DNA from 2 places in the Sphaerisporangium sp. NPDC005288 genome. Region 1 is predicted to be linked to the other one. Evidence: riboswitches for the same ligand, from Rfam matches in the RefSeq annotation. Region 1 holds a riboswitch; the other holds the start of a gene.

Region 1 (7,379 bases):
CGCCAGGTAGGCGTTGCCGGAGGGGTTGAAGCTGCCGGAGTAGGTCACCGTCCTGCGCGCGCCGGGCTTCCACCCCTTGCCGGCGACGAAGTTGCCGACGTTGCTCCAGGAGGTGCTGTAGTTCCCGCCGTTACCCAGGGTCATGGACGACGATCCACTGCCGTTGGTCCAGAACGAGTAGAAGTAGCCGTTGTTGGTGCCGGTCTGGTTGCTGGTGATGGCTGCGTGGGCGGTGCCCGGCAGGAGCAACGTCATGGCGGAGACGAGCGAGAGCACCATGGTGCAGGCACGGCCGATGAGCACTCTGGTGTGGCTACGGTGACGGACCGGCGGGCGGATGGGGACGTCGTTCATGTGCGCGCTTCCTCCTCGTTAAGGCTGGCGCGGGCCAGGCGGCGTGGCAGGACCCGGCGGGGACGCCGCCGGTGACCGGGATGACGGCCACGGCGCGCGGCGTCGTACGACGCGGAGGCCGGCCGGTCATCGTCGGCCGACGACCGGAAGCCCTGGTCGTGGCAGGCGACCCGGATCGACAGCGGTTGAGCCTGTCAGCGGCGACAGTGTTCGCCCGATCCCGCCGCCCTGTCAACGCCCACCGAAAGCTTCCGAAAGTCGCCACCTTGCCAGGCAAGGCCTATGGCTGCTCAACGGCCATATCCCACTGCTCGCGGTCAGGCCCACCAGATGAAAGTTTCGGAGACACGCCGAATCAATTTCGGCGCCCCCGGACGCGGTCGTCGCGCTCGGCCAGGGCCGGTAAGCCGTAGTGCTGTAGCCGGGCGAGCATCAGAGCAGAGGGGCGTCGACCACGCAGACGCGGGGCAGGTCGTCGCGAGAGGTGGAAGGCCGCCGGTCACGCGCCTTCGTGGGTGCCGAATGCGGTCGGCGGGCGTTCACTCTCCAGGCGCACCGAAGCCGTGCCTTCTGCACAGCCTGTCATAGGCGCTTCTGCAGCGCGTGAGATGGGGTGTCAGTAAACCCGGTAGGCGTCGTAGATGTACCCGTTGGTGCCTACATCGACGCGCCACCATTGATTGCCGGCGGAGCTGATGCACGAACCGGTGGCCCAAAGCGGCTGCTGGTATCCGAGCGTGCCCCACAACGAGGAAGAACCGCTAGGTTGATTGTGCACGGGTGTGCCCGCCTTGAAGGTCATGTACTGTCCTTGGATGGCACTGCAAGAACCCGCCGCATTTGCGGTGCCAGATGCGACGAGCACACCTGTGATCAGGAAGACGCTGACCATGAACACCCGGAAAAGGCGATTCATGTTCCCCCTTTCCTGTAAACCCCGCAGCCGTCGGTGAAATGGCCGACCGTGGACGCGTCTTCAATGTAATCGATACGCGATCTTCCAGCAAGACCATCTGGATGGAAGAGAGATGCGGGTACATCGCGCCTACCGGCGCGCCGCTGCCGGAGGTGCGCCGGGCCGGTTGGACGAGAGAAGTATTTCCCCTGCTCATCCGACCGTCAGGCGGCCGGTGCCGTCACACAGGTGCCGGTATCTTACTCACGGGTGATATCCCTCTTACTCGCCGACCTGACTCATTGCACATGGCGGATTTACTCGATCCGGCGCGTGCACATGAGTGGTGGATGGCGGTAATCGCTCGTCGGTTTTCCGTGAATTCCCGAACCCGATACAGCCGGTGCGGTCCTGGAGTCGGTCGTCAGCATTCGATGACGTTGACGGCGAGGCCGCCTCGGCTGGTTTCTTTGTATTTGTCGAGCATGTCGCGGCCGGTGTCGCGCATGGTCTTGATGGCCTTGTCGAGGGCGACGAAGTGGCGGCCGTCGCCGCGCAGGGCGATGCGGGCGGCGGTGATGGCCTTGATCGAGGCGACCGCGTTGCGCTCGATGCACGGGATCTGCACCAGGCCGCCGATCGGGTCGCAGGTCAGGCCGAGGTTGTGCTCGATGCCGATCTCGGCGGCGTTCTCGACCTGTTCGGGGGTGCCGCCGAGCGCCTCGGTCAGGCCCGCCGCGGCCATGGAGCAGGCCGAGCCGACCTCGCCCTGGCAGCCGACCTCGGCGCCGGAGATGGAGGCGTTCTCCTTGAACAGCACGCCGATCGCGCCGGCCGTGAGCAGGAAACGGATGACGCCGTCGTCGTCGGACAGCGGCGTGAAGCGGTCGTAGTACGTCAGCACGGCGGGGATGATGCCGGCCGCGCCGTTGGTGGGGGCGGTGACGACGCGGCCGCCGGCGGCGTTCTCCTCGTTGACGGCGAGGGCGAACAGGGTGACCCAGTCCATCGTCTGGAGCGGGTCCTTCTCGGGGGACTCGCTCTGCAGGCGCCGCAGCATCTGGTTGGCCCGCCGCTTGACCTTGAGGCCGCCGGGGAGCACGCCCTCCTTGGCGGTGCCGCGGCGCACGCACTCGGACATGACGTTCCAGAGGTTCAGCAGGGCCGACCTGATCTCCGCCTCGGTGCGCCCGAAGGCCTTCTCGTTCTCCAGCATGAGCCCGGAGATCGACAGCCCGGTCTCGGAGCACAGCCGCAGCAGCTCGGCGCCCGAGGTGAACGGGTGGGGCAGCTCGGTGTCGTCGGCCTTGATGCGGTCGGCGCCGGTGGCGTTCTCGTCCACCACGAAGCCGCCGCCCACCGAGTAGTAGACCTTCTCGCGGACCTGCTCGCCCTCGGCGGTGAAGGCGGTGAAGCGCATGCCGTTGGGGTGGCCGGGCAGGGAGATCTTGCGTTCGAACACCAGGTGCTCGCCGACGACGAAGGGGATCTCGCGGGTGCCGTACAGCTCGATGGTGGCGGTGTCGCGCATCTTCGCCAGGCGCTCATCGACGGTGTCCACGTCGACCAGCTCGGGCTTCTCGCCGGACAGGCCGAGCAGCACCGCCTTGTCGCTGCCGTGTCCCTTGCCGGTCAGGCCGAGCGAGCCGTAGAGGATCGCCTCGACCCGGGCGGTCTTCTCCAGCAGGCCGTCCTGGTGCAGGCCGCGGGCGAACTTGTGCGCCGCCGCCATCGGGCCGCCGGTGTGCGAGCTGGACGGCCCGATGCCGATCTTGAACAGGTCGAAGACGCTGATCGCCATTGATCATTCCGTCCTTGGAAGCGATGTCGTGCGAGGGATGCCCCCATATGCGCCGGGTACGCGCGGGACAGGTCATGCGGTGGTGGCGCCGGCCGGTCCGGGTGGCCGGCCGGCGAGAGTCGTCGTGGGTGGACGGGGATTGGTGAACGGACGGCGGGACTCAGGACTCGGCGGTGGTGACCGTGGTGTACTCCTCGGCGGTGAGGAGGTCCTCGTGGGGGCCCTCGACGCGCACGCGGAACAGCCAGCCGTCGCCGTAGGGGTCGGAGTTGACCAGCGACGGGTCGTCCACGACGACCTGGTTGACCTCCACGACCTCGCCGGTGAGCGGGGCGTAGATGTCGCTCACGGACTTGGTGGACTCCACCTCGCCCACCGCGTCGCCCGCTTCGACGGTGCCGCCCACCTCGGGCAGCTGCACGAAGACCACGTCACCCAGCGCTTCGGCGGCGAACGCCGTGATGCCCACGGTCACGGTGAGGCCGTCGTCGAGGCCGGCCACCCACTCGTGCTCCTTGGTGTAGCTGAGCTCCTCGGGAATGCTGCTCACTTGCTCCTCCGGTAAAAAGGCAGGTCAATCACGTCGACCGGTTCATGGGTACCACGGATGTCGACCGCGAGCCCGTCGGACACGTTGGTGTCCACGTAGGCCATCGCGATCGGCTTGCCGAGTGACTGGGACGGCGCGCCGCTGGTGACCTCTCCAACGACGGTGCCGTCAGTCAGCAGCACCACGGGATAGCCGTGGCGCGGCACTCGGCGGCCCCGCGCGACCAGGCCGGTCAGGCGCCGGCGCGGAGGGACGTCCTTGAGCGGCGCGAGCGCCGCGCGGCCGACGAAGTCGCCGGCCTTGTCGAACCGTACGACCCGGCCGAGGCCGGCGTCGAAGGGGGTCAGCCCGGCGTTCAGCTCGTTGCCGTACAGCGGCATGCCGGCCTCCAGCCGCAGCGTGTCGCGGGCGGACAGCCCGGCGGGGCGCAGGCCGTGAGAGTCGCCGGCCTTGGTGAGCTCCTGCCACAGCGTGACGGCGTCGCCCGCGGCGACGAACAGCTCGAAGCCGTCCTCGCCGGTGTACCCGGTGCGGGCGATGAGCGCCTCGACGCCGGCCACGGTGCCGGGCAGGCCCGCGTAGTACTTCAGGCCGGGCAGGTCGGCGTCGGTGAGCGTGGCGAGGATCTCCTGCGCGCGGGGCCCCTGGACGGCGATCAGCGCGTACTCGGCGGACCGGTCGCGAACCTCGGCCTGGAAGCCCTCGGTGCGCTCGGTGAGCTCGGCCGCCACCTGCTCGTAGTTGGAGGCGTTGGCCACGACGAGGTACTCCTCGGCGGCCAGGCGGTAGACGATCAGGTCGTCGAGCACGCCGCCGTTGGGCGCGCAGATCATGGTGTAGCGGGCCCGGCCCGGCTCCAGCGTCGACAGGTTGCCCACCAGCGCGTGGTCCAGCGCCTCGCCCGCCTGCGGCCCGGTGAGGAAGATCTCGCCCATGTGGGAGAGGTCGAACAGCCCGGCGGCCGTGCGCACCGCGTTGTGCTCGGCGGACTCGCTGCCGTAGCGCAGCGGCATCAGCCAGCCGGCGAAGTCGGTGAGCGTCGCGCCGAGGCTCTCGTGCACCTCGCGGAGCGGTGTGGGTCGGGACATGATGCGCACCTCAGACAGGGTTGGATGAGAGCATCCTCCCCCTCTGTCATCGGTGCCTGAGAGTTTCGCCCGGGTTTTACCGGACTTTCACCTTCGGCGAGGCCCCACGGAGAGGGCCTGCTTTCCAGAGATCACCTGGCCCGCGCGGTCCTTTGCCTTGTGAGGTTCGCGGGGAGGACTTGCTCCTTCAGGGGTCCTGACCGGATGTCAGGACACTCTCCCGCACGGGATCATCGGTGTTCCCGCCCACCCTACCAATGCCGATCGCCCGCCGTCGCGGCGGCGACGAGCGCCTCGAACAGCGGGCCGTCCTCGCCCGCCTCGGGGTGCCACTGGACGGCCAGGGCGAAGGGGTGGCCCGCCAGCTCCACGGCCTCCACGGTGCCGTCCTCGCAGGTCGCCGCGACCGTGAGGCCGTCGCCGAGGCGATCGGCGGCCTGGTGGTGGTAGTGGGCCGCGGCGACCTCGTCGTCCCCGAGGACCTTTGACAGGGCGGTGCCCGGCACCGGGCGCACCGGCAGGTGGCCGAACTCGCCGGGGGCCGGAGAGTGCCCGTCGTGCCCGACGACGTCCGGCAGGTGCTGGTGCAGGGTGCCGCCCAGGTGGACGTTCAGCACCTGCATCCCCCGGCACACCCCGAGGAAGGGGAGCCCGGCCGAGAGCGCCGCCCTGACCAGCCCGAACTCCGCCTCGTCACGGGACTCGCGGACGTAGCCCGTCCGCGGGTGCGGGCGCTCGCCGTACCTGGCCGGGTCGACGTCCCCGCCGCCGGCCACGATGAGGCCGTCCAGCCGGCCGGCCAGCGACGCCGGGTCGCCCGCCGGAGGCAGGATGACCGGCTGGCCGCCCGCCCGTTCGACGTGCTCGACGTAGGTGTACGGCAGCAGCGCCGCCGGCATCCGCCAGACCGTGAAGGCGGCGGGCTCGACGTAGCAGGTGATGCCGATGACGGGTCGCGACATGGTCGACCAGGCTACAGCGGGGTCACGTAGGCGCCGGAGATGCCGCCGTCCACGAGGAACTCCGCGCCGGTGATGAAACTGGCGTCGTCGGAGGCCAGGAAGGCGACCGCGGCGGCGATCTCGGACGCCTCGGCGAACCGGCCGAGCGGGATGTGCACCAGGCGCCGCTGCGCCCGCTCGGGGTCCTTGGCGAACAGCTCCTGCAGCAGCGGGGTGTTCACCGGTCCCGGGCACAGGGCGTTGACCCGGATGCCCTCGCGGGCGAACTGCACGCCGAGCTCGCGGGACATGGCCAGCACCCCGCCCTTGGAGGCGGTGTAGGAGATCTGCGAGGTCGCCGAGCCCATCACGGCGACGAACGACGCGGTGTTGATGATCGAACCCTTGCCCTGCCGCCGCATGTACGGGATGGCGTGCTTGCAGCACAGGTACACGCTGGTCAGGTTGACGTCCTGAACCCGCCGCCAGGCGTCCATGCCGGTGGTCAGGATGGAGTCGTCGTCGGGCGGTGAGATGCCGGCGTTGTTGAAGGCGACGTCGACCGAGCCGTAGGTGTCGAACGCCGTGCGGAACATCTCGGCGACGTCGTCCTCGCTGGTCACGTCGGTCCGGACGAAGACGCCCCCGACCTCTTCGGCGATCTTCGCGCCGCCCTCCTCGTCGAGGTCGGCGCACACGACCTTGGCGCCCTCCTCGGCGAAGCGGCGGGCCGTGGCGAGGCCGATGCCCCCCGCCGCGCCCGTGATGACGGCGACGCGGTCGCGCAGACGTTGCATGGTGAGGTACTCCCTGGTGCTGGTGGACTCCCGTGGCCCCCGGCCGGGGCGGTGGGACGGCGGCGGTCAGTGGGCGATGAAGACGTTCTTGGTCTCGGTGAAGGCGGCCAGCGCGTCCGGGCCCAGCTCGCGGCCGAGCCCCGACTGCTTGAACCCGCCGAACGGCGTCCAGTAGCGGACCGAGGAGTGGGAGTTCACCGACAGGTTGCCCGCCTCGATGGCGCGGGCGACCCGCAACGCCCGCCCGACGTCCCGCGTCCAGATCGACCCCGAGAGCCCGTATCGGGTGTCGTTGGCGATCTGGACGGCCTCGGCCTCACCCTCGAAGGGGACGACGCCGACCACCGGCCCGAAGATCTCCTCGGTGTAGGCGCGCTCGTCCAGCGACTCGTGGGTGAGCACGGTCGGCGGGAACCAGAAGCCCTTCCCGTCCGGGCACGTCCCCTGGAAGCGCGGGGTGCCGGTCACGAACGAGGCCACGCGGTCGCGGTGCTCGGCGCTGATCAGCGGCCCCATGGCGGTGCCGGGGTCGCGCGGGTCGCCCACGACGAGCCCGCCGACCGTCGCGACCAGCCGGTCGAGGAACTCCTCGAAGACCGGACGCTCCACCAGGATGCGCGAGCGCGCGCAGCAGTCCTGCCCGCTGTTGTCGAACACGGCCGAGGGGGCGGTGGCGGCGGCCCGCTCGATGTCGGCGTCGGCGAAGACCACGTTGGCGCTCTTGCCGCCGAGCTCCAGCGTCACCCGCTTGACCTGCTCGGCCGCCCGGGCGGCGATGAGCTTGCCCACCTCCGTCGACCCGGTGAAGACGATCTTGTTGACGCCCGGGTGCTCGACCAGCCGGGCCCCCGCGACCTCCCCTGCCCCAGGCAGGACCTGGAGCACCCCCTCGGGGAGGCCGGCCTCCAAGGCCAGCTCGGCCAGCGTCAGAGCCGTGAGCGGGGTCCACTCGG
Region 2 (7,379 bases), on a different contig from region 1:
CGGCCGGACTCGACCTCGTGCGCCGCCATCGGGACCTCTCCTCCGCCTCGGAAATCCCGGCCTCGCGACGCGGGCGCGCCGTCGCGCGCGACATATTATGCCGATCCAGGCGGAGCCTCGAGGGCGGTCGCTCAGTCTTCGTATGCCTCCAGCGGGGGGCAGGCGCAGACCAGGTTGCGGTCGCCGTAGGCCTGATCGATGCGGCGGACCGGTGACCAGTACTTGTCCTCCCGCAGCGACGGCAGCGGGTAGGCCGCCTCGGCGCGGGTGTAGGGGTGCTTCCAGTCGTCGGCCAGCAGGCACGCGGCGGTGTGCGGGGCGCCGCGCAGCGGGTTGTCGGCCCGGTCGTAGCGCCCGGAGGCGACCTTGGCGATCTCCTCGCGGATGGCGACCATGGCGTCGACGAAGCGGTCCAGCTCGGCCAGGTCCTCGCTCTCGGTCGGCTCGATCATCAGCGTGCCGGCCACCGGGAAGGACATGGTGGGGGCGTGGAAGCCGTAGTCGATGAGCCGCTTGGCGACGTCGTCGACGGTGACGCCGGTCTCCTTGGTGATCGGGCGAAGGTCGATGATGCACTCGTGGGCGACCAGGCCCTCGCGGCCGGTGTAGAGCACCGGGTAGTGCGGGGCCAGGCGCCGGGCCAGGTAGTTGGCCGACAGTATGGCCTGCTCGGTGGCCGCCTTGAGGCCCTCGGCGCCCATCATGCGGATGTAGGCCCAGGAGATGGGCAGGATGCCCGCCGACCCGTACGCCGCGGCCGAGACGGGCCCGACGGCGCCGTCGGCGCGCTCTCCCAGGGGGTCGCCGGGCAGGTAGGCCGCCAGGTGCGAGCGGACCGCCACCGGGCCGACGCCGGGACCGCCGCCGCCGTGCGGGATGCAGAAGGTCTTGTGCAGGTTGAGGTGGGAGACGTCGGCGCCGAAGGACCCGGGCTTGGCCAGGCCGACCAGCGCGTTGAGGTTGGCGCCGTCGACGTAGACCTGGCCGCCTGCCTGGTGCACCCGCTCGCAGATCTCGGTGATGGTCTCCTCGTACACCCCGTGGGTGGAGGGATAGGTGACCATGATGGCCGCGAGCCGCTCGCTGTGCTTGTCGATCTTGGCGATCAGGTCGGGGACGTCCACGTTTCCGTCGTCGTCGCAGGCCACGACCACCACACGCATACCGGCCATGACGGCGCTGGCGGCATTGGTGCCGTGCGCCGAGGACGGGATGAGGCACACGTCGCGCTCGCCGTGGCCGTTGGCCCTGTGGTAGGCGCGGATGGCGAGCAGCCCGGCGAACTCGCCCTGGGATCCGGCGTTGGGCTGCAGGGAGACCGCGTCGTAGCCGGTGACCTCGGCCAGCCAGCCCTCCAGGTCGCCGATCAGGCGCAGGTAGCCCTCGACCTGATCGGCCGGGGCGTAGGGGTGGACGCCGGCGAACTCCGGCCAGCTGATGGGCTCCATCTCGGTGGTGGCGTTCAGCTTCATGGTGCACGAGCCGAGCGGGATCATCGACCGGTCCAGGGCGATGTCCCTGTCCTGGAGCCTGCGCAGGTAGCGCAGCATGGCGGTCTCGGAACGGTGGGAGTGGAACACCGGGTGCGACAGGTAGCCGGTGGTGCGCAGCAGCCCGGCGGGCAGGGCGTCGGAGGCGGAGGTGTCCACGTCGTCCAGCACGACCCCGGTCACGCCGAACGCCTCCCAGACGGCCTGGAGGTGCGCGCCGGTGGTCTTCTCGTCACAGCTGACGCCCACGTGGTCGGCGTCGGCCAGGCGCAGGTTGACGCCGCGGTCCAGGGCCGCCGCGACGACCTCGGCGGCGCGGCCGGGGACACGGGCCAGGACGGTGTCGAAGAAGTCGTCGTGGACGACCTCGACGCCGCCGTCGCGCAGGCCGGCGGCCAGCACGGCGGCGTGCCGGTGGGTGCGCTGCGCGATGCGCCGCAGGCCCTCGGGGCCGTGGTAGACGGCGTACATGCCGGCGATCACCGCGAGCAGCACCTGCGCGGTGCAGATGTTGCTGGTGGCCTTCTCCCGGCGGATGTGCTGCTCGCGGGTCTGCAGGGCCAGCCGGTGGGCGGGGCGCCCGTCGGCGTCCTGCGACACCCCGACCAGCCGGCCGGGCATCTGCCGCTGGAGCCCTTCGCGCACGGCCATGTAGGCCGCGTGCGGCCCGCCGAAGCCGAACGGGACGCCGAAGCGCTGGGAGGAGCCGATGGCGATGTCGGCGCCCAGGGTGCCGGGGGCCTCGACCAGGGTCAGGGCCAGCAGGTCGGCGGCGGCGACCACGAGCGCGCCGCGGGCGCGGGCCTGGGCGGCCACGGCGCGGAAGTCCTTGAGCCGGCCTCCGGCGCCGGGGTACTGGACCAGCAGGCCGAACAGCTCCCCCTCCGGCAGCCCGGCGGCCAGGTCGGCCTCGACCAGCTCGATGCCGAGCGGCTCGGCGCGGGTGGCCAGCACCGCCTTGGTCTGCGGCAGGGCGTCGGCGTCGACGACGAACACCGGGGACTTGGCGCGGCCGGCGCGGCGGGCCAGGGTCATCGCCTCGGCGGCGGCGGTGGCCTCGTCCAGCAGCGAGGCGCCGGCGACGTCCAGCCCGGTCAGGTCGGACACGACGGTCTGGAAGTTGAGCAGGGCCTCCAGGCGGCCCTGGGAGATCTCCGGCTGGTAGGGGGTGTAGGCGGTGTACCAGCCGGGGTTCTCCAGCAGGTTGCGCCGCACGACCGCCGGGGTGATCGTGTCGTGGTAGCCCAGGCCGATCATCGAGGTGGGCACCTGGTTGCGGGCGGCCAGGGCGCGCAGCTCCGCGAGCGCCTCCTCCTCGCTCGCGGCGGGCGGCAGGTCGAGCGGCTCGCCGGAGCGGATGGCGCCGGGGACGGCGACGGCGATCAGGTCGGCCACCGAGGCGTAGCCCACGGCCTCCAGCATGCGGGCCTGCTCGGCGTCCGACGGGCCGATGTGCCGGGTGGCGAAGGGCGGTGCGAAGAGGTCGCGAAGCGGTGACCGATCGGTCATGGGGCCCTCCTACAAGGGGTAGAGACCGGCGCTGAGCGCGCGCGTATGCCGGATCTCCCCCTCTGTCAGCGCGACATCCTCATCGCGACCTGAGAGCTTCATCCCCTTGCGGGGGATTTGCACCGTCGGTGAGACACGCCTGGCGGGCACGCCTACTTTCCAGAGTCGCCTCGCCTGTGCGGTACGTGGGCCTGAGAGATTCCGGGGAGGTTGCTCCTTCGGCGCCCGGGGTCACCCGCCGGCGCCGCAGGTGGTGCGGTGCCGGCCCGTGCCCGGGTCTCTCCCGCACAGGGTCAACAGCTTTCCCGGTAATCGTACCGTCCCGCCCCGAGTAGGGAGTTACCCCTACATTTCGGGATTTGCCATGTTTTATCCCTGTAGGGCGGGTATGTAGGGACCCCGACCACCCCGTAGATCTTCTGGGATATGTGCGACAGCCCCCGGCCCTCCTCAGCGGAGGGAACCTCCCCGTCCCGGCCCTCCGGCCTCAGCCCGTCTTGCGGGCCTTCCTGCGCTTGGCCAGCTCGTCACCTGGGTGGTCCTCCAAGGAGTCCCGGCCGGCCGGCTCCGCGCGTTCCCCCGGCAGCTCCGCCAGGGAGCCCTCGACCTCGCGCCACACGCCGCCGAGAGCGATGCCGAACACGCCCTGGCCGCCCTCGAGCAGGTCGATCACCTCGTCGGCCGAGGTGCACTCGTAGACGCTCACCCCGTCGCTCATCAGCGTGATCTGCGCCAGGTCGTTGACCCCGCGCTCGCGCAGGTGCTGGACGGCGGTGCGGATCTGCTGGAGCGACACCCCGGTGTCCAGCAGCCGCTTGACCACCTTGAGCACGAGGATGTCGCGGAAGCTGTACAGCCGCTGGGATCCCGACCCCTGCGCCGCGCGAACCGACGGCTCGACGAGCTGGGTGCGCGCCCAATAGTCGAGCTGACGATAGGTGATGCCGGCCGCCGAGCACGCCGTCGGGCCGCGGTATCCGACGTCGGCGGGCAGAGACGCCGGCCGCTCGTCGAACAGCAGGCCCTGCTCGCCCGCGCGTTCCCGCGCCGACTGCCGCTGGACTGGATCGTGCTGGCCGGCCGTCTTGCCCTCGCCGCTGCTGACCGCCACTGCGGACCTCCGGCTTCCTCTCATCCCACGGTCTGATCTGGGGGTTCGTGAATTACAACCGTGGGTTCCCTTGCACCGTAGGACTGGCGCGATGCTCAGTCAACGATCCCGCCCGGCGCGTCGTGAAGCGTAAATGCCCGAAATGGCTAACCCGCACGGCCGAAGTCCTCGGGCGTGATCGTGTCAAGGAACTCGCGGAACTTCTCGACCTCGTCCTCCTGGTCATCGGGGATGATCACACCGGCCTCGCGCACGACGTCCTCGCTCGCGAAGATGCTCGCACCGGTGCGCAGCGCCAGCGCGATCGAGTCCGACGGCCGGGCGCTCACCTCCACCCCGTTGGAGAACACCAGGTCGGCGAAGAAGATTCCGTCACGCAGCGCGACGATGTTCACCGCCGTCAGCCGCACGCCCAGAGCCTCGATCACGTCCTTGAACAAGTCGTGGGTGAGCGGCCTGGGGGGCGGCTCCTCCGCCTGAGCCAGCGCGATGGCCGTGGCCTCGGTCATCCCAATCCAGATCGGCAGGTATCGCTCGCCCTTGGCCTCCTTGAGCAGGACTATGGGCTGGTTGGAGGGCATCTCGACGCGGACCCCCACGACCTCCATCTGCAACACAGGCTGCTCCGTCTCATCGGGTCGCCGCCCCGCTCCGGGCCCGTTCCCTCGCGGCTCTCGGCTCGCGGCGTGACCATCGCCGCAAAATTCAACGTAACATCCCCGCACCCCGAAATGTCCGGGCGGCTCCGTCAGCGGCCCAGAATGCCGCGCAGGCCGGTGCGGACCAGGGCGGTGTGCAGGTCCTGCAGCAGACCGGACAGCTCTCGCGCGGTCTCCTCGGCGCGGCCGGCGGCGCCCGGCGCGCGGCGCCGCAGCAGCGGGGCCACGGCCTGCTCGACCAGCCCCGCCTCCCGCTCGGCGGCGGCCTTGAGCACCCGCAGGTGGCGCGGATGCAGGCCGAACCTCGCCAGCGCGCCCGAGGCGCGGGCGACGGTCAGAGCCTCGGCGTCGTACCACCGGGCCACCCGGGTGAGCAGGCCGAAATCCTCCAGCTCGGCGAGGGTCTCCTCCTCCAGCCCGGCGGCGGCCAGCAGTTCGGCGCGGCTGAGCCGCACCTCGGCCACCGGCGCCTCCCCGCCCACGGCGCGCGGGCGGTTGGCGCCGTCGGGACCGGCGGTGTCCAGGTGGTCCTTGATCACGCGCAGCGGCAGGTAGCGGTCGCGCTGGGCGGTGAGGATGTAGCGCAGGCGCTCGACGTCCGCGTGGGTGAACTTGCGGTACCCCGAGGGGGAGCGCTGGGGCTCGATGAGCCCCTCGCCCTCCAGAAAGCGGATCTTGGAGACGGTGACGTCGGGGAAGTCGGCCCGCAGGACCTCGAGGACCTCCCCGATGCTCATGAACGCCCTCGCCGCCTGCGCGCCCATCACCGCACCTCCTCACCCACGCGTGAGGAACACCAGCCGGAACTTGCCGATCTGGACCTCGTCGCCGCCCGACAGCGGCAGCTCCTCGATGCGCTCGCGGTTGACGTAGGTGCCGTTGAGGCTGCCGACGTCCCGGGCGGTGAAGTAGGCGCCCCGCCGGTAGAACTCGGCGTGCCTTCGCGAGACGGTGACGTCGTCCAGGAAGATGTCGCTCTCGGGATGACGGCCCGCCGTGGTGAGATCGCTGTCGAGCAGGAAGCGGCTCCCGGCGTTCGGCCCGCGCATCACCACCAGCAGGGCCGTACCGGGCGGCAGTTGCTCGACCGCCGCCCGATCGGGGATGAGCGTCTGGCCCGTCGCCTCGCCGTCCATCGCCTCGATCCCGCTCAGGGAGATCGTGGAGGTGGTGTCCCCCGGCGTGTTCTCGACGCGGCTCAACGGCGACCCGCACCGTGAGCAGAAACGGGCGTCCTCAGGGTTGGCATTCCCGCACTGAGTGCAGTAGACGCTCGGCATCGATCGGCTCGGCCTCCTACCGCGAAGTCGCGGCGACGGTGCTCTGGGCGGCGTGCCTCGGATCTTCGCTTCTCATGGTTGCTCAGACTGCGAATGCCGCAACTTACGCTGATGAGTCGCAAAGGTCAAGATGAGGGCAGGCTCGCGGGTTCGGACATGCTTGTGACGCAGGCTCACTCGGGTCTGGCAGGCGGGGGGCTCGCTCGGATTCACGGCGCTCGCCCCTCGTTCTGCTGTCGACTCGGCTCGCCGCGCCGGTCCAAAGTTACCGTCCAGGCAGCCCTCCGGTCCATGCGCCGCGCCGTTCGAATGTGACCCGAATCGCTGGTTTCGCGGCAGAACGTCGCCCGTGGTCAGGTGCCGACGGCGTGCTCCACGACCCGCGCCCAGCGCTCCAGGAGACTCTGGGCGACGTCCAGGTCCTCCCCCTCGGCCCACAAGTGCGTCACGGCCTCGGTGGGGTCGGGCAGGATGAGGGCCCAGCCGCCGTCCTCCTCCACCACCCGCACGCCGTCGGTGGTGTCCAGGCGGTATCCGTCGGCCGCCTCCACGACCGACCGCATGACCGCCCCCTTGGCCGCCCAGGGCGTCGGCACGGTGCGCTTGAGCATCTTGGCCTGCGGGATGCGGGCGTCGATCTGGCTGAGCGACAGGCGGGTGCGCGCCACCAGGCCGAGCAGGCGCAGGAACGCGGCCAGGCCGTCCACCGTGGGGGCGAACTCCGGGACGATGAACCCGCCCCGCCCGTCGGCCGCGAAGATCAGCTCAGGGTCGGCCGCCGCCGCGGTCAGGGCGTCCAGGGCCGTGGAGGTCCACTCCACCTGGGCGCCATGGAAGCGGCACACCTGCTCGGCCACGCGGGTGGTGGTCACCGGCAGCGCGACCCGCCCGCCGCGCCGCTCGGCGGCGACCAGGTCGAGCACGACGAGCTGGGCGCGCTCCTCGCTGATGAGCTGGCCCATCTCGTCGACCAGCGAGACGCGCTCGCCGACCGGGTCGAAGCGCACGCCGAACGCGGCACGGGAGGAGGCGACCAGCTCGGCCAGGCGCTGCAGGTCCCTGCGCCGCTCGGCCAGCGTCTCGGTCGGCGAGGCGTCGTCCAGGCGGTTGTTCACGGTCAGCACGTCCACGCCGACGCGGCCGAGCAGGCTCGGCAGCACCAGGGAGGAGGTGCCGCCGGCGCAGTCGATGACGACCTTCATCTCGGCGTCCCGCACGCCCGACATGTCCACCCAGCGCAGCAGCTCGCGGGTGTAGTCCTCCACCGCGCGGGCCGGGAAGCTCAGCTCGGCGATCTCGCCGGGAAAGGCGCGCCGGAACTCCTGGCGGG

Evidence for each region. Region 1 has a riboswitch for glycine ahead of gcvT (glycine cleavage system aminomethyltransferase GcvT). Riboswitches for the same ligand answer to the same signal wherever they lie in the genome.
Region 2: linked by a shared signal. The riboswitch ahead of gcvP (aminomethyl-transferring glycine dehydrogenase) and the one ahead of gcvT (glycine cleavage system aminomethyltransferase GcvT) in region 1 are both predicted to bind glycine.

What each region holds. Positions count from the first base shown of each region.
Region 1 is NZ_JBEXGT010000050.1:35,267-42,645, reverse strand. Features, by position in the region: gene ABZU32_RS34520 (glycoside hydrolase family 11 protein) at 1-354, opposite strand, end outside; gene ABZU32_RS34515 (hypothetical protein) at 971-1,270, opposite strand; gene ABZU32_RS34510 (L-serine ammonia-lyase) at 1,674-3,050, opposite strand; gene gcvH (glycine cleavage system protein GcvH) at 3,211-3,600, opposite strand; gene gcvT (glycine cleavage system aminomethyltransferase GcvT) at 3,597-4,688, opposite strand; glycine riboswitch at 4,824-4,921, opposite strand; gene ABZU32_RS34495 (gamma-glutamyl-gamma-aminobutyrate hydrolase family protein) at 4,940-5,650, opposite strand; gene ABZU32_RS34490 (3-oxoacyl-ACP reductase) at 5,662-6,426, opposite strand; gene ABZU32_RS34485 (aldehyde dehydrogenase family protein) at 6,493-7,379, opposite strand, start outside.
Region 2 is NZ_JBEXGT010000010.1:23,032-30,410, forward strand. Features, by position in the region: gene ABZU32_RS11955 (hypothetical protein) at 1-29, opposite strand, end outside; gene gcvP (aminomethyl-transferring glycine dehydrogenase) at 132-2,999, opposite strand; glycine riboswitch at 3,169-3,295, opposite strand; gene ABZU32_RS11965 (MerR family transcriptional regulator) at 3,487-4,020, opposite strand; gene ABZU32_RS11970 (bifunctional nuclease family protein) at 4,257-4,727, opposite strand; gene ABZU32_RS11975 (MerR family transcriptional regulator) at 4,859-5,533, opposite strand; gene ABZU32_RS11980 (FHA domain-containing protein) at 5,546-6,049, opposite strand; gene ABZU32_RS11985 (mannose-1-phosphate guanyltransferase) at 6,403-7,379, opposite strand, start outside.